Regions from separate parts of the Citricoccus sp. NR2 genome, predicted to be linked through region 3. Evidence: riboswitches for the same ligand, from Rfam matches in the RefSeq annotation. Region 3 holds a riboswitch; each other region holds the start of a gene.

Region 1 (7,740 bases), 350 kb from region 3:
GATCGCGGAAGGCGCCCGTAACGCAGAAGCGACCCCGTTGGAAGACGAAGCCGAGCACGGTGCCCAGGACAAGGCCGGTGAGAATCATCCCTCCATGGTGGTGGAGTGCCCTACGGGAGTGACAACCGGAGCGTCAAAAAGTGTCATCTCTAGGCCGTGATGATCCGACCGGCGTCGATGGTGACGATGCGGTCGGCGACGGTGGCAGCCTCGTCGTGGTCGTGGGTGACGAAGACCGCGGCGATGGAGGTCGACGTCAGGATCTGACGGATGTCCACGGCCAGGCGTTCGCGCAGGTCGCGATCCAAGGCGGAGAGCGGCTCGTCGAGCAGCAGCAGCTTCGGCCGCGGCGCCAAGGACCGTGCCAGGGCAACCCGCTGGCCCTGCCCGCCCGACAGGGTGGTGACCGGGCGATTCTCGAACCCCTCCAAGCTGACCAGCTCCAGCATCTCGGCCACGCGCTCCCGGCGCTGCGGCTTCGGCATCCCGGACGCTTCCAGCCCGTACGAGATATTTCGGCCCACGGTGCGGTGCGGGAACAACTGGCCATCCTGGAACACCATGCCGCAGCCTCGCTGATGCACGGGACGCGGGATTACGCCCGGGCCGTCCACGACGACGTCGTCCATCAACACCCGCCCGGAGGTGATACGCTCCAGGCCGGCCAGCCCGCGCAACAGGGTGGACTTGCCGGAGCCGGAGGGCCCGAGCAGGGCGACGATCTCCCCGGGGGCCACGGCCAGGTCAATGTCCTGTACCGCGGTGAAGCCATCGGGGTAGGTGATGGACACCTGCTGACATTCCACGGCGGGGGCACTCACAGGGCACCGACTTTCTGGGTTGAGGGCGTGGCGAGGCTGGAGCCCAGCGTCTGTTCGGGGGCGCGGTCGCGCAGGGCGCGTGGGCGCAAGCGCTCGCAGATCAGCAGCACGGCGGCGGTGATCACCGCCAGCAGCACGGAGCCGGCCATCGCCATCCCGTAGTTGTCCGCGCCGGGGCGGCCGAGCAATTGGACGATCAGCACCGGCAGGGTTTGGCGCTCGGGGGAGGCCAGGAAGCTGGTGGCGCCGAACTCGCCCAGCGAGATGGCGAAGGCGAAACCGGTGGCCAGGCCGAGACCGCGCAGCAGGAACGGCCCGTCTACGGTAGCGAGCACCCGCAGCGGGGAGGCGCCCAGGGTGGCCGCGGCCTCGCGCAGCCGGGGACTGATCGCACCTAACACGGGCACCAGGGTGCGCACCACCATCGGCAGCGCCACCACCGACTGGGCCAGCGGCACCAGGGCGCCGGAGTAGGCCAGCTGCGGGGCGGCCAGCTGCACGGAGACCACGAAGCCGAAGCCGATGGTCACCGCGGACACCCCGATCGGCAGCATGATCAGCGCATCCATGCCGCGCTGCAGCCGCCGCCCCCACACGGTGCGCACCGGGCGGGTGAGCAGAAACGCCAGCGGCACCGCCATCACCAGGGTGATCAACGTGGCGTCGACGGCGATCCGCACGGAATGCTCCAGTGCCTCGAGCACCGTGGCACCGCCGGCGTACCCGGTCCCGGAGCTGGTGGCCAGCAGCAGGTAATTAGTCACGCTCCACTCGCCAGCAGTACGGAACGAGCGCACCACCAGGGACACCAGGGGCCCGGCGACCAGCAGCACCACGGTGGCCAGGGTGAGGCCCAGGGGCACGACGTCGGCGCGGGTGGGCCGGTGGGTGTGGGACTGTTGCAGCCGCAGCCCGGTGGTGGTGCGCTTCAGTACTACTTGGGTGAGCCCCACCGAGGCGAGCACGAACACGAACTGCAGCACCGAGAACACCGCGGCGGTGCGCAGATCCAGGAACACGTGGGTCTGCCGGTGGATCTCGGTTTCCACGGTGCCCACACCCGGCGCGCCCAGCGAGCGGACGATGCCGTAGGCGGTGGAACAGAACAGGAACACCAACCCCGCGGAGGAGGCGATGGCGGGTCCGAGCGCGGGCAGGGTGACGGTGGTGAACGCGCGCAGCGGGGAGGCGCCCAGGGTGCGCGCGGCATCCACGGTGCGCGGATCCAGCACCTGCCACAGCGCGCCCACCTGGCGCACCACCACCGAGAAGTTGAAGAACACCATCGCGAGAACGACCGCCGCTGTCGTCTGGTCCAGACCCAGGAACTGCAGCGGCCCGCCGGGGCCGAACAGGGCACGGAAGGCCACCCCCACCACCACGGTGGGCAGTACGAACGGGATGGTGGAGATTCCGCGCAGCACCGACTGACCGGGGAACCGGCACCGGTAGAGGATGTAGGCGCCGGGGATGCCCAGCAGCACCGCCCCCGCCGTGCCAGCAACCGCCATGAACAGGGTGTGCCCGATGATCCGCCAGCTGCGCGCACTGCCCAGCACTTCGGCGAACCCGGTGAGGTCGACCCCGTGCTCGCCGAGGAACCCGCGGGTCAGCATGGCTCCGACGGGCCATACGAAGAACACGGCAAGGAACGCCAGCGGGAGTGTTCCCGCCAGCGTCCATGCGAGGGGCCGGCCGATGCGGTGCAGGGTCAGGACTCGTAGAGCTCGGTCCAGGTGGACAGCCAGTCAGCGCGCTGCTCGGCCACCTCGGCGGTGTCCGGCCGGATCGGGTCCTCGGCGAGCTGGGCGTTCTCGGTCCACTCGGTGGGAAGTTCAATACTGTCGTCCACCGGGTACATGTACATCGCCTCCGGCAGCGAGGCCTGGAAGTCCTCGGCGAGCAGGAAGTCGATGAACGCCTGGGCGCCTTCCGGATTCTGCGCGCCCTCGACGACCCCGGCGTATTCGACCTGCGGGGAGCAGGAGTCCTCGATGATGCTGGTGGTGGGCTCATAAGCGGGCGACGACGAGTAGCTCAGCACCAGCGGGGAGGGGCCCTCGCCGCTGGATCCGGAGAACTCCACGTAGTAGGCGTCCGACCAGCCGGAGGCCACGGTCGCACCGCCGTCGAGCAGGTCACTCCAGTAGTTCTCCCATTCGCCGTCGGGGTAGGCGGTGGCGGTGGCCGCAAGGAATGCGAGCCCGGGGGAGGAGGTGTTCGGGTCGATCACGGTGAGCAACTCGGCGTACTCCGGATCACGCAACTGCTCCAGCGAGGTGGGGGCGGCCAGCTCGTTGGTGTTGCGGGCATCGTCCTCGAACCAGGCGTCGTCCACGTTGATGCACACCTGGCCCTGATCGATCGGGGTGAAGTAGCCAGCCGCGTCGCCGTCGGCCAGCAGCTCCTGTGCGGAATCGGGCAGCGCCTCGGAGGAGTATTCAGCCATGACCCCCTCGTCCACTAACGGGGCGGTGGAGTAGTCCTCGATGCCGTACACCCCGTCCACGGTGGGGGAGTCCTTCTGCAGGATCAGCTGGTTCACCAGGGCGCCGGAGTCCCCGGGCGCGGTAGTGACTAGCTCGTAGCCGGTCTGCTCTTCGAACTCGGCGATCTGCTCTTCGGAGATCGCGAACGAGTCGTGGGTCATGATGGTCACGGTGCCGCCGGATCCCCCAGCCTCATCGGAGCCGTTGGAGTCACCAGATCCTCCGGTCAGCGAGCATCCGGCCAGCGCCAGAGTACTGACGACGGCAAGGCCGGAGAGGGTGAGGGTGGTGCGCGTGCGGCGCGAACGGGTTGGGTTGAGCATGGATCCTCCGTCGGTGAAGTGGAGGGGCCGCACGGAGCCCACCGCGTGCGGCAGAATCCGTGCGGGGAGAGAATTCTCGACTTCCTTCGCCGGTGCTAACCGGAAGCAGGTTCGAGGGTCTGCGCTTGCGTCGCGCACTCTCAGCACCAGCGTGGGTGCTCCCCTGTCGAATGTCCATCCAGCATAGCGCCCTCGACGCGTGGTCAGGCATCGGCGATCTCACGTAGGCTGGAAAATCGATGGAACTGCGAAAACCACCAGGTGCCGTGGCCACATGCGTCTTCACAGGAGAGCCATGATTGTCGAGATGACCCTCACCGGGCTCCTCATTCTGCTCACGGTCAACGTGCTGATCAGTCTGGTGCGTGTGGTCCGCGGACCCACCGGGCGCGATCGCCTCACAGGTGTGCTCTTCGCCGGCACGACCGGGGCAGGGATCATGCTGATCGGATCGGTGCTGACAGACCAGCCGGCGCTGCGCGACATCGCTCTGGGCCTGGTAGCCCTAGCCGCCGTGATCGTTGTGGTGCGCCTGGCCGCCGAAACGCAGAGACGGTCCGCTTCATGAGTGTGCTTGCCGATGCGGTGACCGTGCTGGCTGCTCTGGGCGCGGCCGTGTTTTTCACTGCAGGAACCGTGGGTCTGCTCCGCTTCCCCGACCTGAGATCCCGCCTGCACGCGCTCACCAAGGCCGACTCCCTGGGGTTGGGGTTCGCGGCCCTGGCCGTGATGGTCCAAATGGATACGGTGGCGGCGGTGCTGAAGGTCTTGCTTGTCTGGCTGCTCGCGTTGGCAACCGCCGCCACGGCAGCCACTCTGCTCTCACGGGACGACGACGCGTGATTCCGCCCAGTGACGTGAACGCCGTGCACGTGGTGCTGGCCGCCGTCGTGCTCGTCGCGGCCGTGCTCGCCCTCTACGCTCCGCGACGGATGACCGCCGTGGTGCTGTTTCTGGTCTTCGGCGTGCTGCTGAGCGGCTACTGGGCGATGATCGGGGTCCCCGATGTGGCCCTGGCGGAGGCGGTAATCGGCACAGGAGTGACGGGGGCACTCTTCGGCTGGGTGGCCACCCTGCTGCCCGAGACCCCTGGGCGACGCTGGGTAAGCGGGCGGGGTCTGCTCGGCCTGACACTCGGGACAGGCCTGGGAACCGGGCTCGGGGTTGCGCTGGCGCGCATTGTGCCGGTGTCTGAGACAACATCGCCTGCCGCGGAGCCGGGGCTCGGTGCCGAGGTGGAGCGAGCGCTGCCGGCCACCGGGGTGGAGCACGGCATCACCGGGGTGCTGCTGAATCTCCGCTCCTTCGACACCCTGATGGAGATGGTGGTGCTGTTGGTCGCCGTGGTGGTGGCACTGGCCTTCGTCCGCTCGTCCGGGACCGCCTCGAACCCTCAGCCCGTCACCTCGGACAGTGGTGATGCTGGAGTCCTTGAACCTGACGACGACGCACCACTGCTGCGGCTCTTCGTGCGCCTGGTCGCCCCGGTGGCGCTGTTGCTGGCGGCCTGGGTGCTGTTCGCCGGCTCCTCCCAGCCCGGCGGCGCGTTCCAAGCCGGCGCCGCTGGTGCAGCCGTGCTGATCCTGCTGCACGCTTCGCGTTTCCGCGCCATCGCCCCCGGAACCGGACTGACGGCGCTGCTGGTGGTCGGAGTGCTCGGCTTCGTGGCCGTGGGCGTGGGCGGGCTGGTGCTCGGCGAGTCGTGGCTGATGCTGCGCGGTGAGGGGGCCGGTGTGGTCACCGTGGTGCTCGAGACGCTGCTGGCTGTGAGCATCGGCGCTAGCCTCGCCGTGGTATTCCTGGCCTCGGCCCGAGGAAGCCGATCATGAGTGAGCTGACGTTGTGGCTGGGAGCTCTGCTGACGGGGATCGCCTTGATCCGTCTGCTCACCGTGGAGGAGCCGCTGTCTCGGCTGATCGCACTGAACATCACCGGCGGAGGCACTCTGATGATCCTGGTCGGGCTCGCCGTGCGCAGCGAGGCCCCGGACCCGGTACCCCAGGCGCTGGCCCTGACCGGGATCGTGATCACCGTGGCGTTCACTGGAGTGGGTCTCGTGCTGCTGCGAGCAGTGCACGAGGAGGAACTGACCGACCTCGACGATGCCGAGGAGACTGAGGACACTGAGGGCGCTGCGGATACCGGAGAGCAGGAGAGCCGATGACTGATATCCCAGGTGCTTCCGCACTGTTGCCGGCGGTGGTGCTGCTGCCGGTGCTCGGCGCTGTGGTGTGCCTATGCCTGTCACGTCACCGCCAGGTGCTGCCTGGCGTCATCACTGCCGCGCTGAGCGCCCTGATCTCGCTCGCGCTCGCGGTCACCGTGGCCTCGTCGGGTCCGCTGGAGCATCAGATGGCTGGCTGGGCGCCGCCGTTGGGCATCGTCCTGCGCGCCGACGGCATGGCAGTGGCGTTCATCGCGCTCGCCGGCGTCGTCGGCCTGGCTACGCTGCTGGTGGCCAGCACCGACGAGCGGACCACCGGGGACCGCAACGGATTCTGGCCGCTGTCGCTGCTGTGCTGGTCCGGGCTGAACGCGGTGTTCCTCGCCCAGGATCTGTTCAACGCCTACGTCGCCCTAGAGGTGCTTAGCCTCGCCGCCGTCGGGCTGGTGGCCCTCGGCAGCGGGGGCGCGCTGCGTGCTGCGCTGCGCTATCTGGTGGTCGCGGTGATCGGTTCCATGCTGCTGCTGGTGGCGATCGCGGTGATCTACGCCCAGACCGGCACTCTGGACATGACCCTGGCCGGGCAGCGTCTCGATGCGCCGACCGCCCGGCTGGCCCTGGTGTTGGCGGTGGTCGGAATGGGGCTCAAAGCCGCGGTGGTGCCGATGCACGCCTGGCTCCCTCCGGCCCACGCCGGTGCTCCGGCCGCGGTCAGCCCGTTGATGTCGGCGCTGGTGGTCAAGGGTGCTTTCTACCTGCTGTTGCGACTGTGGCTGGAGGTTGTCCCCGCCGATCCCGTCATCGGGCTGGCGCTCGGGATTCTGGGGGCAATCTCGGTGGTGTGGGGCAGCCTGATGGCGCTGACCGAGAAGCATCTCAAGCGCATTGCCGCCTACTCGACCATCTCGCAGATGGGCTACCTCTTCCTCGCCTTCCCGCTGCTGCAGTCCGCGGAGCCCGACGAGCAGGTCAGGGCCATGCTCGCCGCCGTGATCACCATGGCCCTGGCCCACGGCTTAGCCAAAGCCGCGCTGTTTTTGGTGGCCGGCGCCCTGATGCTCGGCACCGGCACCGACCACGTGGACGGGTTCGTCGGAGCTGCACGTACCCAGGGTGTGCTGGTCGCGGGGATGATCATGGCTGCGGTGAGCCTCATCGGGCTGCCCGTTTCCTTGGGCTTCACCGCGAAGTGGGGATACCTGACCACCGCCATGGACCAGGACGTCTGGTGGATCGTGGCGGTGCTGCTGCTCGGCACTCTGCTGGCGGCTGGGTACCTGCTGCGCCCGATCGCCGCACTGCTGCGCTCCGCCGACATCTATGACGAATCGCTGCGCGTGGAACCCAGTTCCCGGCCGGCCCTGCAGCGCTGGGTGCCGTTCTCGCTCGGGGCAGCCGCGATCGCCACCGGCTTCCTCGGCGCGCCGATGGCTCAGCTCGCCGTGGCGGGGGTGGGTGCCGGATGACCACGCTGTTGACGCTCGTCCCGCTGGTGCTATTGATCGTCTCCGCGGTGCCCGCCCTGATCATTTTCATGATGCCGGAGCACGCCTCCCGGGCCCGGATTACCCTCAACGTGAGCGCCGCCGCCGTGAAGCTGGTGCTGATGGCGGCCCTGGTGCCGTTCATCTTGGACGCCGACATCGCCCCGGAGCTCCGTTTCGAGTTCGTGCCCGGGATCGATCTGGTGTTGCGCGTCGACTCGCTCTCGCTATTGTTCACGCTGCTCTCGGCCCTGCTCTGGCTGGTCACCACCATCTACGCGGTCTCCTACCTGCACGGCCAGCCCAACCGGCGCCGGTTCTTCGGGTTCTTCGCCCTCTGCGTGACCGCCACGGTGGGGATCGGCTTTGCCGGGAATCTGCTCACGTTTCTGCTCTTCTACGAGATGCTCACCCTCGTGACCTATCCGCTCGTGGCCCACTACGGCACTCGCGCGGCGC
Region 2 (7,740 bases), 400 kb from region 3:
CACACCGCGAGCAGCACCTCCTGCGCAGTTTCCTCCGCCAGGCTGCGATCGCGCAGCACCCGCAGCGCCACACCGAACACCACCGGGGCCAGATGATCGTAGAGCGCCCGGAACGCGTCCTGGTTGCCGTCGGCGCACTGCGCCAACAGCTCCCGGAGTCGCTCGTTCACGGGGTCGCTCATCCTCTCACCCTAGTGCAGTGCACCACCGGTACTGTCATCAGGGGTTCGGAGCCGAAGCAAAACCGGATGAGTCCGGATGAGTCGGGGCCAGTACAGCCGGGTTCTGGCTCTGCGCGAACAGGGGCGGGATCGATGCGAGCGCGCAAACCCCGGAACCGTAGACTTGCCGGGACGTCACAGCACCGCCGCTATACCGTCGCCGCACCGATGAGGAGTCCCGTGTTTCGCACGCCGCACACCCTGTTCCGCACCCTAGCCATCGCCGAGGCGGGCTCCTGGACCTTGCTGATCGCGGGGCTGATTCTGCGCGCGAGCCTGGGATGGGACCTCGCGGTCACCCTCGGCGGCGGCATTCACGGTTTCGTGTTCCTCTCCTATGCGACCACCGCGGTACTGGTTTCCAAAAACCTGCGCTGGAGCCCGAAGGTATCCGTGCTGGCGATCGGCAGCGCCGTCGTCCCCTACGCCACAGTGCCCATGGAACGGTGGCTGACCCGACGCGGACTGCTCGACGGCGCGTGGCGGCGCACCGCCACCGAGGATCCGCGCGACCGCACGTGGCATGACCGATTGATGCGAGTCGTGCTCACCCACCCGGTGCTCAGCGGTGTGGTGGCCCTGGCCGCGGTGGTGGTGGTCTACGTGGTGTTGCTGATGCTGGGCTCACCCCTGGACGCCATCCGCGGCGAAGGCTGAGCAGCCGGTCCAGCCAGTCCAGCACTGCGATAGGCGACGGCATCGAGATCATCGTCCAGCTCGCCCGGTCCCAGCCGCGGCCCGAGTGCGGCACCGATCATCAGCAACACCCCGCCCAGACTCAACAGCGCCATCACCGATCCGTGGCGGCCCAGCAGCGGCTCCAGCCACGGCAGGTAAAACGGGTACAGCGCCGGCAGCACCAACGAGAGACTGTAGCCGGCACCGTACCCGGTGGAGCGCACCGCAGTGGGGAACCGCTCGGACAGATACGCAGCCACCGGCCCATACGCCGACACGGTGACTACCTGCAGCACGGCCGCCCCGGCCGCCGCCATTTCCCACGATGCAGCGTGCACGGTGAGCCACCACAGTCCCGGCCCGACCACGGCTGCCACCGCGCCCCAGCACAGGAACAGGGTGCGCCGACCCACCCCGGTGGAGAGGTGCCCGGCCACCGCCATCACGATCGCCTGCGCCACCGAGGCCAGCCCCATCACCACGGGCACCGCCGTCGGGTTCAGCCCCGAATCGGTAGACAATCGCTCCGTGAGCAACAGCACCGTGGTGTCGGTGAGCAGCCAGAGCCCGGTCATCATCACGAACACCTGCCAAAAAGCACCCGCCCACCGGCCCATTAGCAGCGCCCGCATCCCGGTTCTCCCGGTGTTCGGCGCCGTGCCCTGGTTCCCCGTCTCCGTAGCGCGCACCTGATGAGCGTGGCGGTGGAACACCGGGGCATCCACCACATGACGGCGGTAGTAAATCAGCATCCCGATGGACAGTCCGGCACCGATGCCGAACAGCAGCCGCCACCCCCACGCTGCGTACTGGTCCGGGCCGAGCACCGCGAGCAGCCCCGCCACCGAAAACGCAATCGTGGCCTGCGCCCAGGGCGCCATCGACAGAATCAGGCCGCTCATTAGTCCGCGACGCCGCCCCGACGACCACTCCATGGCCAGCGGAATCGCGGCAGAATATTCACCCGCCACAAAAATGCCGCCGATAAACCGCAGCGCCAGAATCAGCGCCACCGTGCCCGGGCCGAGTAGCTCGTGGGTGGGCATCACCGCGATGGCGAGCGCGCAGGCTGCGGTACCGGCGATGGCGATCCGGGTGGTGCGGGTGCGGCCGAGCCGGTCGGAAATCCGACCGAAAATGATCCCGCCGAGGGGCCGGCCCAGCAGCATGGCCACCATAATCAGCGCGCCGGTGGAGGCTGCGGCCCCGGGGCCGGCGAGCACCAGCATGGCCGGGGCCAGCGCCGTCACGGGGAGAAAGACGTGGATATTGTCGATCCCATTACCCACCACCCCCGCGCGCAGGGCCGGGTGCGATAGCCCCGGGTCAGAAACCGGGGCAGAAACGGGGTCAGAAACGGAAGTCATGCGGACATCCCTTCGCTAGTTCGAGCTAGATCAGGTTCCACGGGTGTGATCTCAGCGCCCTTCGCGCACCCCGTGTCCGCGGCCCAGTGTAGCGCAGCGCTTCCCGCCCTACACTGGTGCCAGACACCCACCCGGCCCGGCCGGTCCGCCCGACCCCCTCAAGGAGCGCCATGCTGATTCTCGTCATCAATTCCGGTTCGTCGTCGTTGAAATACCAGCTGCGTGAGCTCACCGACGACGGCGTCGATACGGCAGAACCGGTGGTGGGGAAGGGACTCATCGAACGCATCGGCCAGCCCGGATCCGCTATCACCGACCACGCCCAGGCCCTCGAGCACGTCGCCGCCGAACTGGAGGACGTGCTGGACGGACGCAGCATCGACGCCGCGGGCCACCGGGTGGTGCACGGCGGCGAACGCTTCTCGGCCCCGGCCCTGGTGACGCCCGAAGTGATTCGCGCTATCGACCGGCTGGCCCCGTTGGCCCCACTGCACAACCCTCCGGCGGCGCAGGGGCTGCGCGCCCTGAGCGCCCAGTGGCCGGACCTGCCGCAGGTGGTGGTGTTCGATACCTCGTTCCACCAGACCATGCCGAGGCAGGCCTGGCAGTACGCCGTGCCCACCACGTGGTACACCGACTACGGGATCCGCCGCTACGGGTTCCACGGCACCAGCCACGACCTGGTGACCGGGCTGACCGCCGAGCACCTGAACATTCCCCGCGAGGAGTTCCGCGGGATCATCCTGCACCTGGGCAACGGTGCCTCGGCGACGGCGATCCGCGACGGGCGCTCCGTGGACACCTCCATGGGATACACGCCGCTGGCCGGGCTGGTGATGGGCACCCGATCGGGTGACCTGGACCCCTCGATCGTCGCGCACCTGTGCAGCGCGCACGGCTACACGGTGGAGGAGATCGATCGGGTGCTGAACCAGGAATCCGGGCTGCTGGGCATGACCGGGCACACGGATATGCGGCAGGTGCTGGAGGCAGCGGAGTCCGGCGACCGGGAGGCCGAGGCCGGGTTGCAGGTGGCGTCTTATCGGCTGGCGAAGTACATCGGTGGTTACCATGTGGCGGTCGACGGCGCGCAGGCGATCGTGTTTACCGCCGGCATTGGGGAGAACGCCGCACCGTTCCGCGCCCGGGTGCTGGATCGTCTCGGCGCCCTGGGCGTGGAGTACAGTGCGGAGGCGAATACGCAGCGCTCGGATGCGGTGCGTACCATTTCCACGCCAGAGTCCCGGATCCCCGTCGTCGTCGCGCCCACCGATGAGGAGCAAGCCATTGCCGCCGCCACCGTGGAGCTCGCTCTGCGCCGGTAAAAGTGAGGTAAAAGTGAGGTAAAAGTGCCCTGCATCACAACATAGGGCGGAATGTCTGCATCACCGAGCCTCCGCCCGGACCCGGGGCGTACCCGCGCCCACACCCGCCCGGCCACTATCCTGGACGCATGACCCTCACCCCCGCGTCGCCCGCCACGGGTTCTCCCGCGCCTGCCCTTGCCTCCGGCGCCGCCGTCACCGATGAGCAGCGCGCCGCCGCCCTGAAGCGGATGAAACTCGTCGCCACCTCGGTCCTCGTCGTCCTCGCCGTGATTTTCGTGATCGCCTTCATCTACGAGGACCGTTACCCGTGGCTGGGGTACGTGCGCGCGGGCGCGGAGGGCGGCATGGTGGGCGCCCTGGCCGACTGGTTCGCCGTCACCGCTCTGTTCCGCCACCCGATGGGCCTGCCCATCCCGCACACCGCCATCATTCCGCGGAAGAAAGACCAGCTCGGCGAGTCTTTAGGATCGTTCTTCCAGCAGAATTTCCTGGAATCCGAGGTGATGGATGAGCGCCTCTCCAGCCTGCGCCTCGCCGAGAAGGTGGGCGGCTGGTTGTCTACCGAGGAGAACTCGACGCGGGTGGGCGCCGAGGCCGCACAGGCCGCCTCCGGGGTGCTGCGTGCGACCGACGACGACGTCGTCCAGGATGTGATCTCCACCCTGGTCCGCGATCACGTGGTGGCCCCCGAATGGTCGCCCACCCTGTCTGCATTGCTGCAAAATGTGATCGACGCCGGCCACCACCGCCCCGCTTTCGAGCTGGCCCTGGACCGCGCCACCGACTGGGTGCGGGCCAATCAGGATCTGTTCATTTCCGCGGTGCGTTCCCGGTCCCCGCAGTGGATTCCCGACGTCGTGGACCGCAAACTCGGCGAGCGTATCCACACCGAGGCACTGAATTACCTGCGCGCGGTGAAGCGTGATGAGCACCATGAGCTACGCCGCTCCGTAGACACCTGGTTGCACGGTTTCGCCGCGGATCTGACCGACGACGCCGACCTGCGCGCCAAGGTGGAGGAGCTGAAGGTCTCTCTCTTTAACGATCCGCGCCTGGCCGAGCTGGCCTCGCAGGCCTGGGCGACGGCGAAGGCTGGACTGTTGGAGCAGTTGGCCAGCCCAACCTCGGACCTGCACCACGCCCTGGTCAGCGCGATCCGCGATCTGGGCGTGCGCCTGCAGACCGACGCCCAACTGGCCGAGCGCGTCGACACCATGGTGCAACAGGCAGCACACTGGGCGGCCAACAACTACGGCCCCGTGCTGGTCGACATCATCGGCGAGACCATCCACCGCTGGGACGGCAAACAGGCCGCTCGCACCATCGAGCTCTTCGCCGGTCGCGACCTGCAGTTCATCCGCATCAATGGCTCCATCGTCGGCGCCCTGGCCGGGGTGACCATCTACACGCTGGCCCACCTGCTCCTGGGGTAGCCCCGCTTATCGTGATGCTCCTATATGGTGTCAAAGCGTTTGTAGGAGGTACTTTCGGTACTGCTTTGTGAAGTGATCATCTCGGCTTTGGCCGCGTTCGATCCGGGAGATCTTCCCCGGCGAAGTATCGAAGTGATCAGCGACCTGTGTCAGGGTCAAATGTTGCTGATGCCGCAGTGGGCGAAGGTCGTCTGAGGGCGGGACTTGATCAGGGTCAAGAATCAATGTGTAGACCTCGTTAGCCACATATCTCTTCAGACATCGCATGATCTCCCTGGTTCCCTTTCCCTCAGCGGTGCGGCGTTCAACATAGCGACGAGTACGTTCATCGTTGCCCATCCTGACCATCACGATCCGGTGCAACGCCCAATTCGCTTGCCGATCCCCGCCTCGGTTGAGGCGGTGACGCTGTGTCTTACCGGAAGAAGCCGAGATCGGACTCACACCACACAATGCTGCGAAAGCAGCCTTGGACTTGACCCGTTCCGGATTAGCCCCGGCAGTGACAAGTAACTGGGCCGCGGTGATCGTACCGATCGCTCGAGCCTGAGTGAGCTCCGGAGCCACCCGAACCGTCAGCACCTCCAGCTCCTCGACCGCCTGATCAATTTCCTCACCGAGGTATTCATAGCGCCGCGCCAATCGACGCAACACCCGCTTCAGCGTCTGATCTGATTGCGGACGACTAGCGGCCAGTACCTCGATGAGTTCCTCATCAGACAAGTACCGGTAAGCCTCTCGTACCCGGGCTGGTGCGGTGGTGAGGAAGTCCTTGATCTGGACCATGGCCACGTTGCGGGCCTTAATGGCACTGCTGCGGGCTCGGAGTGTGACCCTGATCTGCTCGACCTCGCCATCCAGCAGCTTCGGGATCGGCAGGTCGTCGTTAGCTGCGACGCTCCGGGCCGCCGCATAAGCATCGATGGGGTCGGACTTGCCGTTGCGGCGGGCTGCCCGGCTGGGGCGGATGACTTCTCGCACCACGATCCGCTCGGCCCGCAGATAGGCGGTGAGCCCGGCCCCATACGAGGCAGTTCCCTCCACACCGATACGTTGGACCGTCCCGAACTCACCCACGAAAGCCAAGAGCTGCTGGTAACCGAGAACCGTGGTGGGGAACTCGGTGTCACCGAGTCGGCGTCCCAACCCGTCGATCACGGCTACGTGGTGTGTCTCGGCATGGGTATCAACCCCGGCGTATACATCCAGTGCGGAACTTGCCATGATGGAACTGCCTTTCTCGTTGTGTTCAACCTTGGGAAGGCTCCGGCCGGACGGGCAGACAAGACATTGACGAGGCCGGGACCACCAGGCTCCTATGAGGTCATGTCCGTCCGGCTGGATCACCTCCATGTAAGGCCCCTGTATCCGGTGGGCAGATCACGAGCGGGAAACAGCGGTTCAGTCCTAGTGCTGGGCCACACCGGAGGCCTTATGATCCCATCCTCCTCGCCAGACACCGCGATGTCAGTCCCACTCTCAGAGTCCTTTCGAGGCGGCGGGGCCGGTGGACACATCACGATCAAGACACATGCTGGTCAGTCCGAGTGGGAGTCACACCGACGAACCCGCGCCCTTACCATCTTCAATGTCCGTCCTCGCGGCTAGGTTGTGAGTGATCGCCGAAGCGATCACTCACTCTCCACCTCTCGCTTCCCGAGACTCGCACGAAGGATGGCATCATGTCAGGCCGAGGCTGAAGCAGCCGCAGAGGCGGAAGCCAACGCCGGTACCGTGAGCCAGCAAAATGCCCTGCGTTCCGCCGAGAGCTACCTGGACTTTATGCCTTTTTCCCGCAGCGGGCTGATCGATCAGCTGGAGTTCGAGAATTTCTCCACCGCGGATGCCACGTGGGCCGTCGACCAAGTCACCGTGGACTGGAACGAGCAGGCCGCGAAAGCTGCCGAAAATTACCTGGATGTCACGGGATTCTCGCGCCAGGGGCTGATCGACCAGCTCGTTTTCGAGGGGTACACCCAGGAGCAGGCAGTCTATGGGGTCAACCAAACTGGGCTCTGAGGCTTTATCCGCTGAACTCCGGTACGATAGGAACACCTTCCTGGAACAAGGTTCCAGGAAGGTGTTTTCCCGGTAGCCACCAACCCTAGGAGCACACCGTGAACCTTGCCCTCTCCCGATCGATGGCTGTGATCGAGCGCCTTGCTGGCGAAGCCGATGGGGTGCCGCTCATGGTGTTGGCCACCGAGCTGGACCTGCCGAAATCCGCGGCCCACCGTATTTTGGCAGACCTGATCGGCCTGGGCTACGTACATCAGGATCACGTGACGGAACGCTACCGGCTGTCCATGAAACTGGTCTCGATCACCCAGCGCCACCTCTCTCAGGTGCCACTGGTCGATCTGGCACAGCCCGTCCTCACTCGGTTGGCTGAGCAGGCCGGCGAGCTGGCCAGGATGAGCGTCCTGGACGAGGATGAGCTCATCTGGATCACCAAGGCACAGGGCTCCAAACACGCCCTACGCTACGATCCGGATTCCGGCCAAACGGTCGATCTCCTCAGCACGGCCAGCGGCCTGGCGCTACTCTCCACGCTCAACGACGACGACGCCCGTTCTCGTCTGCGCGCCCAGCCCAAGGCGCCGACCGGCGCGCGCGGCCCCGGCGCTCCGCAGTCGGAAGACGAGTTCATCGAGCGTCTTGCCCAGGTTCGCTCAGACGGCTTCGCCTATATCTCCAATTCCTACGAGCTCGG
Region 3 (7,740 bases):
TTCTCCGCGCCCAGATCCGCCCCGAACCCCGCTTCGGTGACGACGACGTCGGCGAGCCGGCGGGCGGTGTTCAGCGCGATGATGCTATTCGCTCCATGCGCAATATTGGCAAACGGTCCGCCGTGCACCACCGCCGGGGTGGCCTCCAGGGTCTGCACCAGGTTCGGCAGCACCGCGTCTTTCAGCACCACCGCCATAGCCCCCTGGGCGCCCTGCTCTCCCAGGTCGGCCACGGTGCGCTCCTCGCCGTCGTGGGTCCGCCCGATGATGATCCGACCCAGTCGCTCCGTGAGGTCCTCCAGGTCGGCGGCGAGGCAAAACGCCGCCATCGTTTCGGTGGCTACCGTGATTTCGAAACCGGTCTCGCGCGGCACTCCCGAGGCCCGACCGCCCAGCCCGTTCACCACCTGGCGCAGGGAGCGGTCGTTCACGTCCAGGGCGCGGCGCAGGGTGATGGTGCGCGGATCCAGGTCGAGCTCGTTGCCGTGGTGGAGGTGATTGTCGATCAGCGCGCACAGCAGGTTGTGGGCGGAGGTGATGGCGTGAAAGTCCCCGGTGAAGTGCAGGTTGATCGCGTCCATCGGGGCCACCTGCGCGCGCCCGCCACCGGTGGCCCCGCCCTTCATCCCGAACACCGGGCCCATCGAGGGTTCGCGCAGCGCCACCATGGCGTTGCTGCCGGTGCGGCGCAGCCCGTCAGCCAGGCCGATCGTCACGGTGGTCTTGCCCTCGCCCGCCGGGGTGGGACTGATAGCGGTCAACAGCACCACGGAGGCCTCCGGCTTATCCGCCGCATCCAGCTCCCCCAGGCGCGCGACGTCGATCTTCGCGGCATGCCGACCATAGGGGATCAGGGCGTCCTGCGGAATTCCCGCCCGCTCGGCGATCTCCGCCATGGATCGCAGGGTCACGGATGCCGCCATCTCTGCGTCACTCATGACGCCAGTCTAACGGTCAGGCACCTGCGGATGTGTCCGATCTCACGTGGGTGACTCGACGGCGTCGGACACCTCCGCACCGGCACGTTCCAGCGACCCCACCGGACGGCGCAACCGGCGCACGGTCACCAGCAGCACCAGGGCCACCAGCACCGCCACCCCGAACACCACGGTGCCCACCGGCCAGCGCGCATAGGCCCGGGAGACCGCCTCGAACCCCACGAATCCGATGGTGGAGTAGATGGTCGCCCACGCCGCGCCGCCGACCACCAGTGCGGGTAGGTATCGCCAGGCCGACATCCGAGTGGCGCCCGCGCTGAGGTTTGCCAGGGTCTGGAACCCGATCGTCAGGAAACTCACCGCCACCACCGGGGCGCCCCAGCGATTAATCCGGGCTTCGGCCGTGAGGTACGACGGCGAAGCGAGCAACTTCTCGGCGCGCTCAAACCGCGCGGCACCGCGGCGCACCAGCCGGCCCACCACGTAGGTCGCCCCGGCCCGGGCGAAAACAATGCAGAACAGCGCCAGCCATACCCAGACCAGCGGCATGTTCCAATTCAAGGGGTTCACCTCTCCAGGGTATCCGGCGACAGGCCTATGTGCCGAAATGAGCCGAGCCTGCCCTCACTCGGCCCGCCTCACTCCCGACTCCACCGCTCACGCAACGTGGTCTCCCGGTATTCGCGCCGGAACCGACCCCGGCGCTGCAGTTCCGGCACCAGCTGCTCCACCACGTCCTCCAGCGACCCCGGCAGGGTGGGCGGCATCAGGTTGAACCCATCCGCCGCCCCGGAATCCACCCAGTTCAGCATCGTCTCAGCCACCTGTTCCGGGGTGCCTATCAGCGTGGCGTGCCCACCCCCGGCCGCCAGCAACCCCAACAACTCGCGCACCGTGGGCTGCCGGGTCTCGATCATCCGCAGCACCGTGGCATAGCGGCCCACCGGCCCCGTGAATTCCTCCACGGGCGGCAGCTCCGGCACGGGCGCATCCAGCTCCCAGTCGGAGGCATCCTGACCCACAAAGAACGACAGCTGACGCAACGATTCCGCCACCGGCAGCAGCGCATCCAGTTCGGCCCGCCGCGCCCTGGCCTCCCGTTCGGTGGAGGCTACCTCGGTCACCAGGCCCGGCATCACGACGACGTCGTCCGGGTTCCGGCCTGCCGCGGCCACACGACGTCGCAGATCCGCCCGATACCGTCGGCCCGCCTGCGCATCCCACGCCACCGCGTAGATCCCCTCCGAGTAGCGTGCCGCCAGCGCGCGCCCCGGCTCCGAGGCCCCGGCCTGCAGCACCACCGGCCGCCCCTGCGGTGAACGCGGCACCGTCAGCGGCCCGGCCACCTCGAAGTAGCGTCCCCGGTGGTCCACCGGGTGAATTCGCGCGGCATCCAGGTAGGCTCCGTCCCGGTCCGCCCGCACCGCGCCGTCCTCCCAGGAGTCCCACAATCCCTGCATGGCCACGATAAACTCCTCGGCCCGGGCGTACCGCTGTTCGCGCCCCGGCAGGCGGTCCATCCCGTGATTCCGGGCTTCGGCGTCCGTCATCGACGTCACCACATTCACCCCCGCGCGCCCACCCGAGAGGTGGTCGAGGCTAGCGAGCATCCGCGCTGCCGGGAACGGCGTCCAGAAGGTGGAGGAGATCGTTGCCACCAGCCCGATCCGCTCCGTCGCCCGGGCCACCGCCGCCAGCGTGGTCAGCGGATCGAAGTACCGCACCGGCGCACTGCCCGGCCCCAGCGCCTGCCCGTCGGCCAGAAAGAACGCGTCGAGGCAGCCGCGCTCGGCCAGCTGGGCCAGTTGCTCCCAATACTCGATGGCCCCGATCCGCTCGACAGCAGAATCGGGAGCACGCCAGGCCGCCGCATGATGCCCGCATGCGGTAGCAAACAGGTTGAGGTGGATCTCGGAACGGGTGTGGACATGCGTCATTAATCGACAATCCCTTCGCCAGCATGATCTGGATCAGGTTCAACGGGTCTGTTCTCAGCCGCCGATTCGTTACGAACCAGGGGCACCCCGTGTCACGTTGTATAGGTGTTGACGACTTTACGTCAGCTCCGCCGCCGCGTCACCTCTGCGGGGCAGTAGCGTCATACTCCTGCTGCGCGGCGATCACCTGGGGCAATTCGGCCTCGACGACGGCGGTGAGCTCCGCCAGCGGCACCGCAACTTTCACGCCCAGCGGCGTCAGACCGTAGTCCACGTTCGGGGGAATGGTGCTGTGCACGGTGCGGACCACCATCCCGTCGCGTTCCAACTGACCGAGGGTCTGAGAGAGCATTCGTTCGCTGACACCATCGATCCGGCGCCGAATCTCCCCGAACCGCATGGGTTCGCCGCTGAGCTTCAGCGCCACCATGATCAGCGATCCCCAGCGACCGGTGAGGTGCTGCAAGGCGGTGCGGGAAGTGCAGGCACTCGAGAAGACATCGGGCGCGAAGTCTTCCGCTTCTGCTTCGGCATCTGGATCGAACGTCATGCCTTCCAGTATACGCTTATGGTTAGTGCTGACTTTTCAGTTGCACTTACTTTAGGTAAGCGCTACAGTGATTCCATCGCCGCCAACAGGCACCGACCGAAAGAAGGAACATCATGCGCATTGCCGTCACCGGAGCCACCGGCCACCTGGGTGGTCTCATCATCGAATCACTGCTGCAGCGCGGTGTGGCCGCGAGCGACCTGGTCGCCGTCGTCCGCTCTGCTGAGAAAGCGCAGCCCCTCTCTGATCAGGGGATTGCTCTTGGCGTAGCTTCCTACGAAGACGAAGCAGCCCTCACCGCCGCCCTGTCCGGCGTGGATCGCCTCGTCTTGGTGTCAGGCAGCGAGGTGGGTCAGCGCGTAGCTCAGCACACCAACATCATCAACGCTGCGAAGGCTGCTCACGTTTCCTTCATTGCCTACACGAGCCTGCTCAACCTGGACACCTCGGAGCTCGGCCTGGCGCCGGAGCACGCCGCCACCGAACAGCTGCTGGCCGACAGCGGCATCGACCACACGCGGCTGCGCAACGGCTGGTACTGGGAGAACTACGCCTCCGCTCTGGCTTCGGGCGAGGCTACCGGTAAGTTCTTCGGCGCCGCCGGCTCGGCGAAGGTGTCCGGGGCCGCGCGCCGCGACTATGCCGAGGCGGCTGCCGTCGTCGTCACCGGTGAAAATCACGCCGGCAAGGTCTACGAGCTGGCCGGTGCGCCCGCGCTCACCTACCCGGAAATCGCCGCTGCTGTGGGCGACGTTCTGGGCAAGGAAGTGACCTACGAAAACCAGACCGTCGCCGAGTACCAGGCCACCCTGGAAGGCTTCGGCCTGCCGTCCGAGGTCGCTGCCATGTTTGCGAGCATGGACCCGATCATCGAGCAGGGGGCGCTGTACTCCGAGAGCACGGATCTGCAGGACCTCATCGGTCGGCCCTCGACCTCTGCCGCCGAGGCGCTAAAGGCCTGAAGAACTGAGGCTTTGACCAGCTGAAGCCCTGATCTCGAGGGGCCGGCGTTGCGGTTATCCACAGATGACCGCAGCGCTGGCCCCTTTCTCTTTCTCCTCGGCCATGCTTGAACGCATGCCGTTGCCGCCCGAACCGCCGTCCGCCCTCGCATCGGCGCTGCATCATGCCCGGACGACTGGTACCCCGCGGCCACCTGGGAAAAACAGCGCATCGCCGCGGTGTCCTTTTCGTTGAGTCGCAACAAGCCCGTGATTCCGGCTCCCACTTCGCTTCTGGCCCGGGCTTCGTCAGTAGGGCGAGCCCACAACGAATTCCCGATAGGTCGCGTCGATTTCTGGTGGCCAGAGGCAAGGATCGCGGGTGAGTGCGATGGACATGGTCGGACCTCAACGATCCAGCGAAATTTGCTCGGATTCTCGCTCACCATGGAGTGCCGCGGGCCACAAGACCACCTCAACAAGCCGGGACAGGTCAGTCATCCGAGTCGGCCGACTTGGAAGCACTGGGATGCTCGGGCTGTTCGGCCCACCACCGCAGCACCTCGGCCTTCGCGGTCTCTTCATCATGCGGGCCATCGTCGAGCCGCCACTCCAACAGGTGCTTGTATGCTCGCCCGACCAAGGGTCCCGGCGAGATGCCGAGCAGCTCCATGACCTGCTTGCCGTCGAGGTCCGGCCGAATCGCATCCAACTCTTCGCGCTCGAGCAGCTCGGCAATCCGCTGTTCCAGGTCGTCGTAAGCATGGGCCAGTCGCTCCGCTTTACGCCGATTCCGGGTGGTCACGTCAGAGCGGGTCAGGGCGTGTAGCCGCTGCAGCTGGTCGCCAGCATCGGTCACGTAGCGACGCACCGCCGAATCCGACCAACCGGCGTCGCCATACCCGTAGAACCGCATGTGCAGTTCCACCAGGGTGGCCACCGCCTTGATGGTGTCGTTGTCGAACTTCAGCACCCGCATTCGCTTCCGCACGAGCTTGGCTCCCACGACGTCGTGGTGCCGGAAACTCACCGCGCCCGAACGCTCGAAGCGTCGCGTCGCCGGCTTGCCCACGTCATGCATCAACGCTGCAAAACGCAACACGAAATCCGGGGCCTCCACATAGTCGGCCTCATGGTCCAATGCCTGCTCGAGCACCGTCAGTGAGTGGTTGTACACGTCTTTGTGTCGGTGGTGCTCGTCGGTTTCCAACTGCAGCGCCGGCACCTCGGGTAGCACCTGATCAGCCAGTCCAGTGCGCACCAGCAGGTCGATTCCCGCCCGCGGCTGATCCGCCAGGATCAACTTCACCAGCTCCTCGCGCACCCGCTCCGCCGAAATAATGTCGATCCGCTGAGCCATCGCGATCATCGCCTGAACCACCGTGTCGTTCACGGCGAATCCGAGCTGGGCAGCGAAGCGTGCCGCCCGCATCATCCGCAGCGGGTCATCGGAAAAGGAATCCTCCGGCGCCCCTGGCGTGCGCAACATCCCAGCGGCAAGGTCGCGCATCCCGCCGAACGGATCCACCAGCTCCAGGTCGGGCAACCGCAGCGCCATCGCGTTCACGGTGAAGTCACGCCGGAACAGGTCATCGTTCAGTTCGGTACCGAAAGCCACCACGGGTTTCCGCGATTCCGGATCGTACTGCTCCGCACGATAGGTGGTGACCTCCAGCTGCCACTCGCCCTTCTTGAACCCGATGGTCCCAAACCGGGCCCCGATGTCCCACACCGCATCGGCCCATTCGGCCACCACGGTCTGGGTCTGCTCCGGTAGCGCATTAGTGGTGAAGTCTAAATCCACCACGCCCCGACCCAAGAAAAGATCGCGCACCGGCCCGCCCACCAGCGACAGCTCGTAGCCGGCTTCGGCAAAAAGCCCGCCCAGTTCTAGGGCAACGTCAGGTAGCACGGCATCATCAGGGAAACCGGTCGGCAGGCTCGCCGAGGGGGCGCGTTCGGGCGCGACGGAGTCAGCATGGGGTTCAGTCATGATGTGTTAAAGGGTGCCATACCCGAGACCCCTGACCGTGCGATGAGATGCGATCCGCGTCTGTCCCGATAGAGTGGAAGGTATGTCCCAGGACCGACACGACGATCGAGTGAGGCCGCTGACCCCGTCAGCGGCCCGCCGTTCTGCGCGTGATCGCGGTTCCCGGGGCACCGAGTCTGACTCGGGTTACCGCCCGCGTTACACCTCCGCATCATCACGCCGCATCAATGCGGTGGAATCCGGTGGATCCATGGCGCTACCCACCGTCGAGGAAGTCTCCGCCGGCGGCATGGTGGTCCGTGAGGTTGAAGGCCGCCACCAGGTCGCCATCATCGCCCGCTACAACCGGGGCGGACGCCTCGAATGGGTGCTGCCCAAGGGTCACCCCGAAGGCGAAGAGGAACACCACGAAGCCGCCGTACGCGAAGTGGAAGAAGAGACCGGTATCGCCGGCACCGTGCTCACCACCCTGGGCAGCATCGACTACTGGTTCACCGTGCCCTCACACCGCGTCCACAAAACCGTCCATCACTATTTGCTGCGCGCCACCGGCGGCGAGCTCACCATCGAGAACGACCCCGACCAAGAAGCGGTCGACGTCGCCTGGGTGGAGCTAGACCGTCTGGCCTCCCGCCTGACTTTCCTCAACGAGCGCCGCATCGTGGAGGCCGCCCGCGAGCTGATGCACGAGTTTTTCAACACCCCCCGGCTGACCGTGCGCCGCGGCTACACGACCCGACGGATCACCGGCCTCGCCCAGCAGATCGCCCCCGGCGAGCGCCCGGTCCCCACCGTGTTGCGCACCGTGCGCCGCGTCCCCAAGCCCTCGGACCTCTCCGCCACCAGCTCCTCCACCACGAGCGCTAGCCCCGCAGCCGCGCCCGCCCCGAAACGCGCCCCCAGCCCAGCCGACCTCGCGCGCTTGGCACAGCGTGGCAAATCACCCCGGCCCATCGAGTCCACCGAATCGGGCACCACGTCTGATTCCCCGCAAGGACCCTCGACGACGAACGGTGACGGCGCCCCGCAACGTCCCGCCGCCGAACCCGCCCCCCGGCCCAAGCCGGGACCGCCCAAACCGGGACCTCATCTGGGGAGACGCACTCCGTGAGCACCACCCCACCCACCGGCGACGCCGCGGGCGCAACCCAGGGCGCCCACGACCCGCTCGACACCACCGGCGCCCCCGAAACTGACTCCCCGGAACCTCCCGAAGACGCCTCACGCAATCCGCAGGCCGCCGCCCGCGCCTCCGCCATCATGGCCGCCGGAACCCTCGTCTCCCGCGTGCTTGGTTTCATCCGCACCTCGCTGCTGGCCATCGCCATCGGCTCCACCGCTCTCGTTGCCGACGTCTTCGAATCCGCCAACACCATCCCGA
Region 4 (7,740 bases), 550 kb from region 3:
GTCTGGATGCTCATTGTCGAAGGCACGGTTCGTGAACTGATTGCGGGGTCTCGAGCTGTGCTCGGCAACCGTGTGGTGGTGCAACACGAGGACGGAACTTTCGCCGCCTATGCGCACCTCCGCCGCGACTCCGTCGCCGTGGTTCCTGGGCAGCGAGTAGAAGCCGGGGAGCTTCTAGCCGAAGTGGGCAACACCGGGAACACCACTGAGCCGCACCTGCATGTGCAACTGATGGATCGTGCCCGGGTAGACGCGGCTGCGGGGATTCCATTTGTATGGGGAGGCCTGGACGTGGGCGAGCTGGACCCGGCGTGGACGCCTTTGGCGAAAGACCCCACCGCAAACGCATTGACAGAGATGCCTCGTAACGGGCAGATTTTCCGAGTGGCGGGGACGCCGTGACCTACGTTGGTGCGTTGAAACAAGGGCGACGCCGAATCCCCTCATGAACATCATGTGTCTCCACCATGGTGGGCTTGGCCCGCCTCGCGATCTAGCTGTCGACGGAGCGGGCGCGCTTCTCATGGCGTGCTGAGCGGGCGCGGAAGAACAGCGCCAATAAACCGCCGGAGATGTTGTGCCACACGCTGAACACCGCGGCCGGCAGGGCCGCCACCGGGCTGAAGTGTGCGGCGGCCAGCGTGGCGGCGAGACCGGAGTTCTGCATGCCGACCTCCACCGCCGTCGTGCGTGCCACCCGCTCCGGGTAGCGGAACAGCCGGGCCGCGACGTAGCCGAGCATGTAGCCGAAAGCGTTGTGCAGCACCACGACGAGCAGCACCAGCAGCCCGGCTTCCACGATGCTGTCCGCCGAGCCGGAGACGACCGCCACCACCACGTAGGAGATGCCCAGCACGGACACCCACGGCAGTGCCGGGAGCACCCGGTCCACCCAGGAACGCAGCAACCAGCGCACCAGCAGCCCGGCGACGATCGGAATCAGCACCATCTGCACGATGGAGATCGCCATCGCCCCGGCGTCGACGGGTAGCAGTGTGCCTGCCAGCCACAGGGTCAGCAGCGGGGTGAAGATCGGGGCCAGCAGCGTGGACACCGAGGTCATCGTCACCGACAGTGCCACATCACCCTTGGCCAGGTAGGTGATCACGTTCGACGAGGTGCCGCCCGGGGCACAGCCCACCAGGATGACACCGATCGCGAGCTCGGCGGGCAGTTGGAACACGAACACTAACGCCACGGCGAGGGAAGGCATGATGACGTACTGGGCCACCACGCCCAGCAGGATCGGCAGCGGCCTCTTGGCGACCAGGGCGAAGTCCGGCACCGTCAGGGTGATCCCCATGGCGAACATGATGACGCCGAGTGCCACGTTCGTATAGGTGGCCAACGGGGCCATCTGGGTGGGGAAAAGGAACCCGATGAGGAACGCGGCGATAATGATCGCTGGGAACAGGGTGACGGCGATGCGTGCGGAACGGTCCTCGCCCTCTCTCGACGCCGCGGCTGCGGCGCTACCGTTCGGGATGGGTGGGGTCGTATTCGCCATTGTCGCTCCTTGAGAACCTGCAGGTGTGCTGAGTGCATCCTGTCAGATCGACTCAGAAACTCCGTCAGATTCTCGTAACGTGCTGTCCCAGTCCGCCGCCGTTCAGTGGTTCCAGAGCGTGGAGATCGGCAGTCCCCAGAGTCGATCCCCGAAAGGCACAGCGCGTTCTCCGGTGTGGAGCACGACGCCAGCGGTGAATCGCGATCCGAGGCGATCGCGGAGATAACGGAGCCCTTTGAAATGGTCGCTGCGGGGGCTCGTTGTTGCCTTCACCTCCAGGCCGACGACATCGCGTTTCCGATCTTCGAGGATGATGTCCACCTCGCGACTGTGGTCGTCGCGATAGTGGTAGATTCGCGTTCGCTTCGACGACCAGGCTCGCTGTTTCTCGAGTTCGCCCAGCACGAACCCTTCGACGAGGCCGCCCGTGAGCGGGTCTGAGACGGCGCGTTCGAGGCCATCGATGTCGACCTCGGCAAGGTGGGCTGCGAGCCCGGTGTCGGCCAGAGACACCTTGGGAATCGATACCGCGCGGTTGGCCACGTTGTTGGACCAACCCGGAACGACTCGGATCAGGAAGATGCTCCGCAGCGCCTGCAGATACGCCGGTAGCGAGCGGGCCGGTACATCGATTTCGCGCGCGACGCGGGAAGCGACGAACTCTCCGGAATTTCTGGCTGCGATGAGGGTGAGCAACGTGAGCAGCCGGTCGGGATATTGGAGATGCACGACGTCTGGGGAGTCTTTGGCCAGGAGGCGCTCGAGGTAACTGGAGAGCCAACGTTCCTTCGCCCGTTCGGAGCGTGCGTGTGCCTCCGGGTAGCCGGAGGAGATGGCCAAGGAGAGATAGTCCCGTCGTGAGTATCCAGGTTGATCGGCCGGCGCGGTCCCTTGAGGCAGGGACCAGATATAGGAAGCGAAATCCGCTGGGTGCTGAGCGAGTTCATCCTGACTGAACCCCTCCAGGGGGATCGTCTCGGCGCGGCCCGCCAGTGATTCCTGTGAGCCTTTCATCGTGAGCAGATCCGCCGAGCTGGTGACGATGAAGCGACCGGGTCGACGATCAAGATCGACGGCCGCTTTGATCGCGATGAGCAGGTCCGGGACGCGTTGAATCTCGTCTATGGCCAGAATGCCTTCGGGGAACTGTCGAGCGAATCCATCCGGATCTTCGGTGGCAGCCTGGCGATCGGTGACATCGTCTAGGTTCACGATGCGTGAGCGGCGGTCACGCAACAGCTCATGCATGAGGGTGCTCTTGCCGACTTGTCGTGCTCCGCTGATGACGGTGATGGGGGTGTCAGCCAGAGTTTCTTCGGCTAAAGCGGTGACGTTGCGGTGGATCAAGGGCGTTGTCATGTCTTAACTATACCGCCTCGTTGCCGATTTCACCGGGGTTCGTTGCCGATTTCCCCGGCTCTCGTCGTCAATTTCACCAGGGTTCGTTGCCGATTTCACCGGCTCCAGTCGCGGTGCGGGGACGTGCCGCCGATGCCCGGATTGAACATGTTGGTCGGATCCAGTTCCCGGAAGTGCGCTTCCAGATCGTCCGGCAGTTCGTAGAGCCGACCGTAGTTGTGCTCGGCCGGAATCGCAGCGCCGCGTTCTTCCAGTAGCGCCATCATCCTCTTCTTCAGTGCCACCGGGTCCACGCCCTTCTTTGCCACATGATCCTGATGCAACACATGGCAGAAGAAGTGCCCATAGTAGGAACTCACCGACAGCTGATCGGCGATCTCCTCGGGCAGTACCTCCAGCCAGTCGTCGTCATCACGGCGCAGAGCGACGTCGAAGGTGATCATCTCGGAGGATTCCTTGCGGTGCAGGTTGAAGTAGCGCGTCATGGCGCTGGCCGCACCGAAGCGCAGCAGCATCGCGCTCTGTGCCTCGTCGCTCGTGCAGGTGAAGTAGCCGCCGTGGTTCTCGGCGTCGTCGAAGAATTCGGTCAACAGGCGAGTCATGGCCTCCTCGTCCTGACCGCTGACCACCATCACCAGGTGATGCTCGAACCGGTCACGGTACTCGAGCATGCGCTTCGGCAGCTGCTGCGGCAGTAGGGCGAAGGTTTTCTGAGCGATGGTGTCGGCGACCGTCGGCCCGAAGAAGGGGACCTTCGCGAAGACACCGTTGGCCCAGCTTTTCAGCGCGAACAGCCGACGCACCTGCTGGCTGCCGGCGTACTTCAGGCCCATGAACGTGTCTTTGCCGTACTTCGCCGCCAGATCGAACGCCTCACGGCCCATGTACTCTCCGGAAATCGGCAGCTGATCCTCCGAGCTGAGGATCGTTCGCCGCAGTCGCTCGAGCTCGGCGGGGCTGTCGGTGCCGATGTAGTAGGTGGTGGTGCGCTCGTCCTGCGGGAAGGTGCGGGTGCGCACGGCGAAGGTCATGATTTTGCCCGCACTGCCGGATGCCTCATGGAGGAAGGTCGGGTCGGCGTTGAACCGTGCCGGGCTCGGCACGATCTGCCGCACATGCTCCGCGTAGTCGGTAGCCCGGGTGTCCTCCGGAGGGGCGGTCACATCGTCGGGGTTCCAGCGTCCCTGCTGTAGCGCGTCCAGAATCTGCTCCGGGTCCTCGCCAAGATCGATGCCTAAGTGGTTGGTGAGTTCGAGCTCGCCCTGCTCGTTTACCCGCGCGAAGACGGCGTGCTCCGTGAACGCCGGTCCTTTGCGCACCTGGCTGCCGCCGGAGTTGTTGGCGATGCCGCCGATCACCGAGGCGCCGATAGAGGTAGACCCGATCACCGAGTGCGGTTCGCGGCTTAGAGGTGCCAGTTTCTGCTCCAGCTCGAACAGGGTCGCCCCGGCCAGGCTGACCGCCTCGCGCGCGTCGTTAATGAGGTGGATCTGCGGGATGCGCAGGGTGGAGATGATCACGATCTCCCGGTCATAGTCTTGAGCGCCGGGGCCGGACCCGCCGGTCAGCCCGGTGTTCGCCGCCTGGGGGATCACAATCAAGTCATGGTCAACGCAGACCTGCAGTGCCCGCCAGATCTCGACCAGGTTGCCCGGACGCAGCACGGCGAGCACCTGCCCTGACCCGAAACGGTTTCCCTTCACATACGGGGCGGTGGCCCGCGTCGAGGTGAGCACGTGGGAGGTGCCCAGGATCCGGGTGAAGGCGTCCACGGCGGTGGTAGCCGGTTCGGGGTGGGTCTGGCGCATGGTGCTCCTTGGTCGCGGGGTGTCCGTCTCACCGATTGTGCCCCGTCGACTCCGCGATGTCGATGACGATTCCCGGTGTCTCTAGCATCGGGGCTGGTCAACCGCGTCGTGCAGGCACTAGGGTGGAGGATCGTAGACCCCGGGGTGCACCGATACTGGTGCTGAGAGTGCGGAGATGCCGCAGACCCGAATCCACCTGATCCAGTTCGTACTGGCGTAGGGAGTGGTCCGATAGCTCTGTGAAGAGTTCCGGTGGTCGGAAAGGCGGCCACCGTGACTGGCCAGACCCTCACCCCCGAGCAGATCGGGATCGGGATGCGCATCAGCATCCACCCCCACACCGACGCCTTCGTCGACGTGATCCTCGCTGCCCTCGAGGAAACCACGACGACGGCGCAGCAGCGGGGAATCCTCCAGAACCTGGTGATCGAGACCGGTGAGGTCTCCACCTATGTGGGAGTGCGCTCCGGAGAGGCCGGCCAGCAGCTCGCCGAGTACGCCACCACCCTGATCGCTGCCGCCTCCCGTGCCTCAAACCGGGCGCATCTCACCAGCCACCTGCTGCTCTCTCGGGGCTGCCCGGGGGAGGCCGCTTGTGAGCTGGTGCCCGGGGAGGTGCCGGCGGAGACGCACGTCGACCTGGAACTCACCGGACTACCCGCCGTCGCAGCCTGGTCGTTGTACCCGCTGGCCGACGACGGTCTGCCGCACATGGAGCCCATCATGGCTGCGATCGACGCGGCAAAATCCAGCGGCATCGACGTCGTGAGCGAACACTACGCCACCGTGCTGCGCGGGGACCTGGCCGAGGTGCTGGCGCTGGTGGTCAACGCCTGGGGGCGGGTGGGTGAGCAGGTGCCGCATGTGGTCAGCCACGTGAGCATCTCGCTGGACTCGCCCAGCGCCGCCGCTGAACCGGCTCAAGCTGAGGCAGGTGCGCGATGAGTCAGACACAGCAGCGGTACCTCTCGGCCGGTTCCGGCGTCGTCGTGAAGAACCCCTATGACAGTCCCTGGCGCTGGCAGCTCAAGGACCTGGTGATGCTGGTGGTGCTGGGCGTGGTCTTCGGCTTCATTTACTGGGCGCTGGTTCAGGCCTGGAACGGTTTGGCGGTCCTGATGGGCCCGGCCGGTGACCTGGCCCAGCACGTGCTGCAGGGCGGCTGGTTGTTGGTGGCGCCGCTAGCGGTGGCGATCACCCGGAAAGCCGGGTCGGGAGTGCTGGCGGAGATTCTGGCCGCAACCGTTGAGTTCGTTTTTCTTGGTTCCCCGGTCGGTCCGGTGCTGCTGGTGTCCGCACTGTTGCAGGGTCTGGGCTCCGAGCTGCCCTTCGCCCTGGGCCGCTACAGGCGCTTCGGGATCAGCCGCTACGCCGTGAGCGGGTTCTGCGGCGCGTTCTTCGTGTTCTGGTTCTCCACGTTGCGCTTCGGTTGGTGGGGCCAGGAAATTTTCGGGATCCGCCTGGGCATTCACAGCCTGTCCGGGATCATCCTGGGTGGGCTCCTCGCCTGGGTGCTAGTTCGCGCGGTGAAGGCCACCGGGGTGGTGGACAACTACGCGATCGGCCGGGCGCGATGACCTCGCTGGAACCGGTGAACTCGGTGGAGCCGATGGGCTCTCTGGTTGAGCTGCGCGGCTTCACAGCGGTGGACCCGCGCAGCGACCGGGTGCTGCTCGACGACATCGACTTCAAGGTGGCGCCGGGCGAACAGGTGCTGCTGCTGGGCGCATCGGGCGCGGGGAAATCGACCCTGTTGGACGCGATCCGTGGGGTGGTGCCGCACTCGGTTCCCCTGGAGCTCACCGGGGAGTGCCTGGTGAACGGGGAACCCGTGCTCGGCTCCACCGTGGCACAGCTGACGCGGACCATCGGCACGGTGCCCCAGGACCCGCACGCCAGCATCTGCCTACCTCTGGTGGAGGATGAGATCGCCCTGACCCTGGAGAACCACGGGGTGGATCCGGCCGAGATTCCGGGGCGGATCACCGAGCTGCTCGGCGACGTGAGGGCGGCTCATCTGCGCTCCCACCGCACCCGCATCCTCTCGGGCGGCTGGGTGCAGCGGATTGCCACGGTCGCCGCGCTCGCGGCCCGGCCGCGGCTGGTGCTGGCCGATGAGCCCACGTCGATGCTCGACGGCGCTGGCGTCTCCGCGGTGATGGAGCTGTTGACCCAGCTGACCGGTGACGACGGCGCCCTGATCCTGGTGGAGCACCGGCTCGATGAGCTCTCGGTCTCCGCCGGAGGTCCCGGACTGCCTGCGCGCACCGTGGTGCTGGAGGCCGGGCGGATCCTGGCCGATGGCCCCACCGACGCCGTCTTGTCCGAGCACGCCCAACGCTTGGAGAACAGCGGCGTCTGGGTGCCCGGGGTGAAGGCCGAAGCGTTCGCTGAGTTTGCTGAGCTCGCCGAGGACCCTACACCCGAGGCGTCCCCGGCGCTGCTGCGCGCCGCTGGGCTCACCGTTTCCCCGGACCCTGAGACTCCGCCGGTCCTCGACGGGCTCGACCTCACCGTGCGAGCGGGGGAGCGGATCGTGGTGCGCGGGGACAACGGCTCCGGCAAGACCACCCTGCTCACCGCGCTCGCCGGACTGGTGCGGCTGCGCGGTCGCTCTGGTCGATCGGGCAATGCCGGCGAGCTCACCGGGACGGCACCGGTGATGGTGTTCCAGAACCCGGAGCACCAGTTCCTGGCCCACACGGTGAATGATGAACTCGGCGAGGATCCGCTGGGCACGGAGTTGGCGGATCGATTCGGGCTCGGCCACGTGGGTGCGCTGAACCCGTTCCGGCTTTCCGGCGGGGAGCAGCGCCGACTCTCGGTGGCGCTCGGACTGCTCGCGGCTCGTCGTCGTGAAGACCCCACCGTGCTACTGGCGGACGAGCCGACCTTCGGGCTGGACCGGGCGAGCACCACCGCGGTGATGTCGGAGCTGGCCCGGTATGCGGCGGATGGCGGCGCCGTGGTCGTGGTGACACACGACGACGAACTCACCCGCGCCTGGGCGACCCGAGTGGTGCGGCTGCCCGGACGCGACCTGGCGGTTTGTGGCGCCGACGCCGA

The links. Region 3 has a riboswitch for thiamine pyrophosphate ahead of O1A05_RS04300 (NtaA/DmoA family FMN-dependent monooxygenase). Riboswitches for the same ligand answer to the same signal wherever they lie in the genome.
Region 1: another riboswitch for thiamine pyrophosphate. It lies ahead of O1A05_RS05960 (thiamine ABC transporter substrate-binding protein); the one in region 3 lies ahead of O1A05_RS04300 (NtaA/DmoA family FMN-dependent monooxygenase).
Region 2: another riboswitch for thiamine pyrophosphate. It lies ahead of O1A05_RS02460 (MFS transporter); the one in region 3 lies ahead of O1A05_RS04300 (NtaA/DmoA family FMN-dependent monooxygenase).
Region 4: another riboswitch for thiamine pyrophosphate. It lies ahead of O1A05_RS01765 (YkoF family thiamine/hydroxymethylpyrimidine-binding protein); the one in region 3 lies ahead of O1A05_RS04300 (NtaA/DmoA family FMN-dependent monooxygenase).

What each region holds. Positions count from the first base shown of each region.
Region 1 covers NZ_CP115154.1:1,275,283-1,283,022, forward strand. The annotation lists gene O1A05_RS05945 (YeeE/YedE family protein) at 1-88, opposite strand, end outside; gene O1A05_RS05950 (ABC transporter ATP-binding protein) at 150-821, opposite strand; gene O1A05_RS05955 (ABC transporter permease) at 818-2,437, opposite strand; gene O1A05_RS05960 (thiamine ABC transporter substrate-binding protein) at 2,533-3,633, opposite strand; TPP riboswitch at 3,698-3,808, opposite strand; gene O1A05_RS05965 (hypothetical protein) at 3,929-4,201, shown strand; gene O1A05_RS05970 (cation:proton antiporter) at 4,198-4,476, shown strand; gene O1A05_RS05975 (hydrogenase subunit MbhD domain-containing protein) at 4,473-5,462, shown strand; gene O1A05_RS05980 (NADH-quinone oxidoreductase subunit K) at 5,459-5,797, shown strand; gene O1A05_RS05985 (complex I subunit 5 family protein) at 5,794-7,263, shown strand; gene O1A05_RS05990 (proton-conducting transporter transmembrane domain-containing protein) at 7,260-7,740, shown strand, end outside.
Region 2 covers NZ_CP115154.1:524,389-532,128, forward strand. The annotation lists gene O1A05_RS02450 (sigma-70 family RNA polymerase sigma factor) at 1-182, opposite strand, end outside; gene O1A05_RS02455 (DUF3817 domain-containing protein) at 402-878, shown strand; gene O1A05_RS02460 (MFS transporter) at 821-2,266, opposite strand; TPP riboswitch at 2,257-2,349, opposite strand; gene O1A05_RS02465 (acetate/propionate family kinase) at 2,437-3,591, shown strand; gene O1A05_RS02470 (DUF445 domain-containing protein) at 3,720-5,027, shown strand; partial or broken gene O1A05_RS02475 (IS110 family transposase) at 5,247-6,254, opposite strand; gene O1A05_RS02480 (Ltp family lipoprotein) at 6,702-7,046, shown strand; gene O1A05_RS02485 (IclR family transcriptional regulator) at 7,145-7,740, shown strand, end outside.
Region 3 covers NZ_CP115154.1:925,320-933,059, reverse strand. The annotation lists gene O1A05_RS04310 (formate--tetrahydrofolate ligase) at 1-938, opposite strand, end outside; gene O1A05_RS04305 (DedA family protein) at 981-1,508, opposite strand; gene O1A05_RS04300 (NtaA/DmoA family FMN-dependent monooxygenase) at 1,577-2,875, opposite strand; TPP riboswitch at 2,868-2,975, opposite strand; gene O1A05_RS04295 (winged helix-turn-helix transcriptional regulator) at 3,015-3,425, opposite strand; gene O1A05_RS04290 (SDR family oxidoreductase) at 3,539-4,387, shown strand; gene O1A05_RS04285 (CCA tRNA nucleotidyltransferase) at 4,860-6,359, opposite strand; partial or broken gene O1A05_RS04280 (NUDIX domain-containing protein) at 6,610-7,044, shown strand; gene murJ (murein biosynthesis integral membrane protein MurJ) at 7,467-7,740, shown strand, end outside.
Region 4 covers NZ_CP115154.1:375,342-383,081, reverse strand. The annotation lists gene O1A05_RS01785 (M23 family metallopeptidase) at 1-402, shown strand, start outside; gene O1A05_RS01780 (bile acid:sodium symporter family protein) at 494-1,507, opposite strand; gene O1A05_RS01775 (ATP-binding protein) at 1,610-2,866, opposite strand; gene dld (D-lactate dehydrogenase) at 2,962-4,674, opposite strand; TPP riboswitch at 4,805-4,915, shown strand; gene O1A05_RS01765 (YkoF family thiamine/hydroxymethylpyrimidine-binding protein) at 4,948-5,619, shown strand; gene O1A05_RS01760 (ECF transporter S component) at 5,616-6,251, shown strand; gene O1A05_RS01755 (ABC transporter ATP-binding protein) at 6,248-7,740, shown strand, end outside.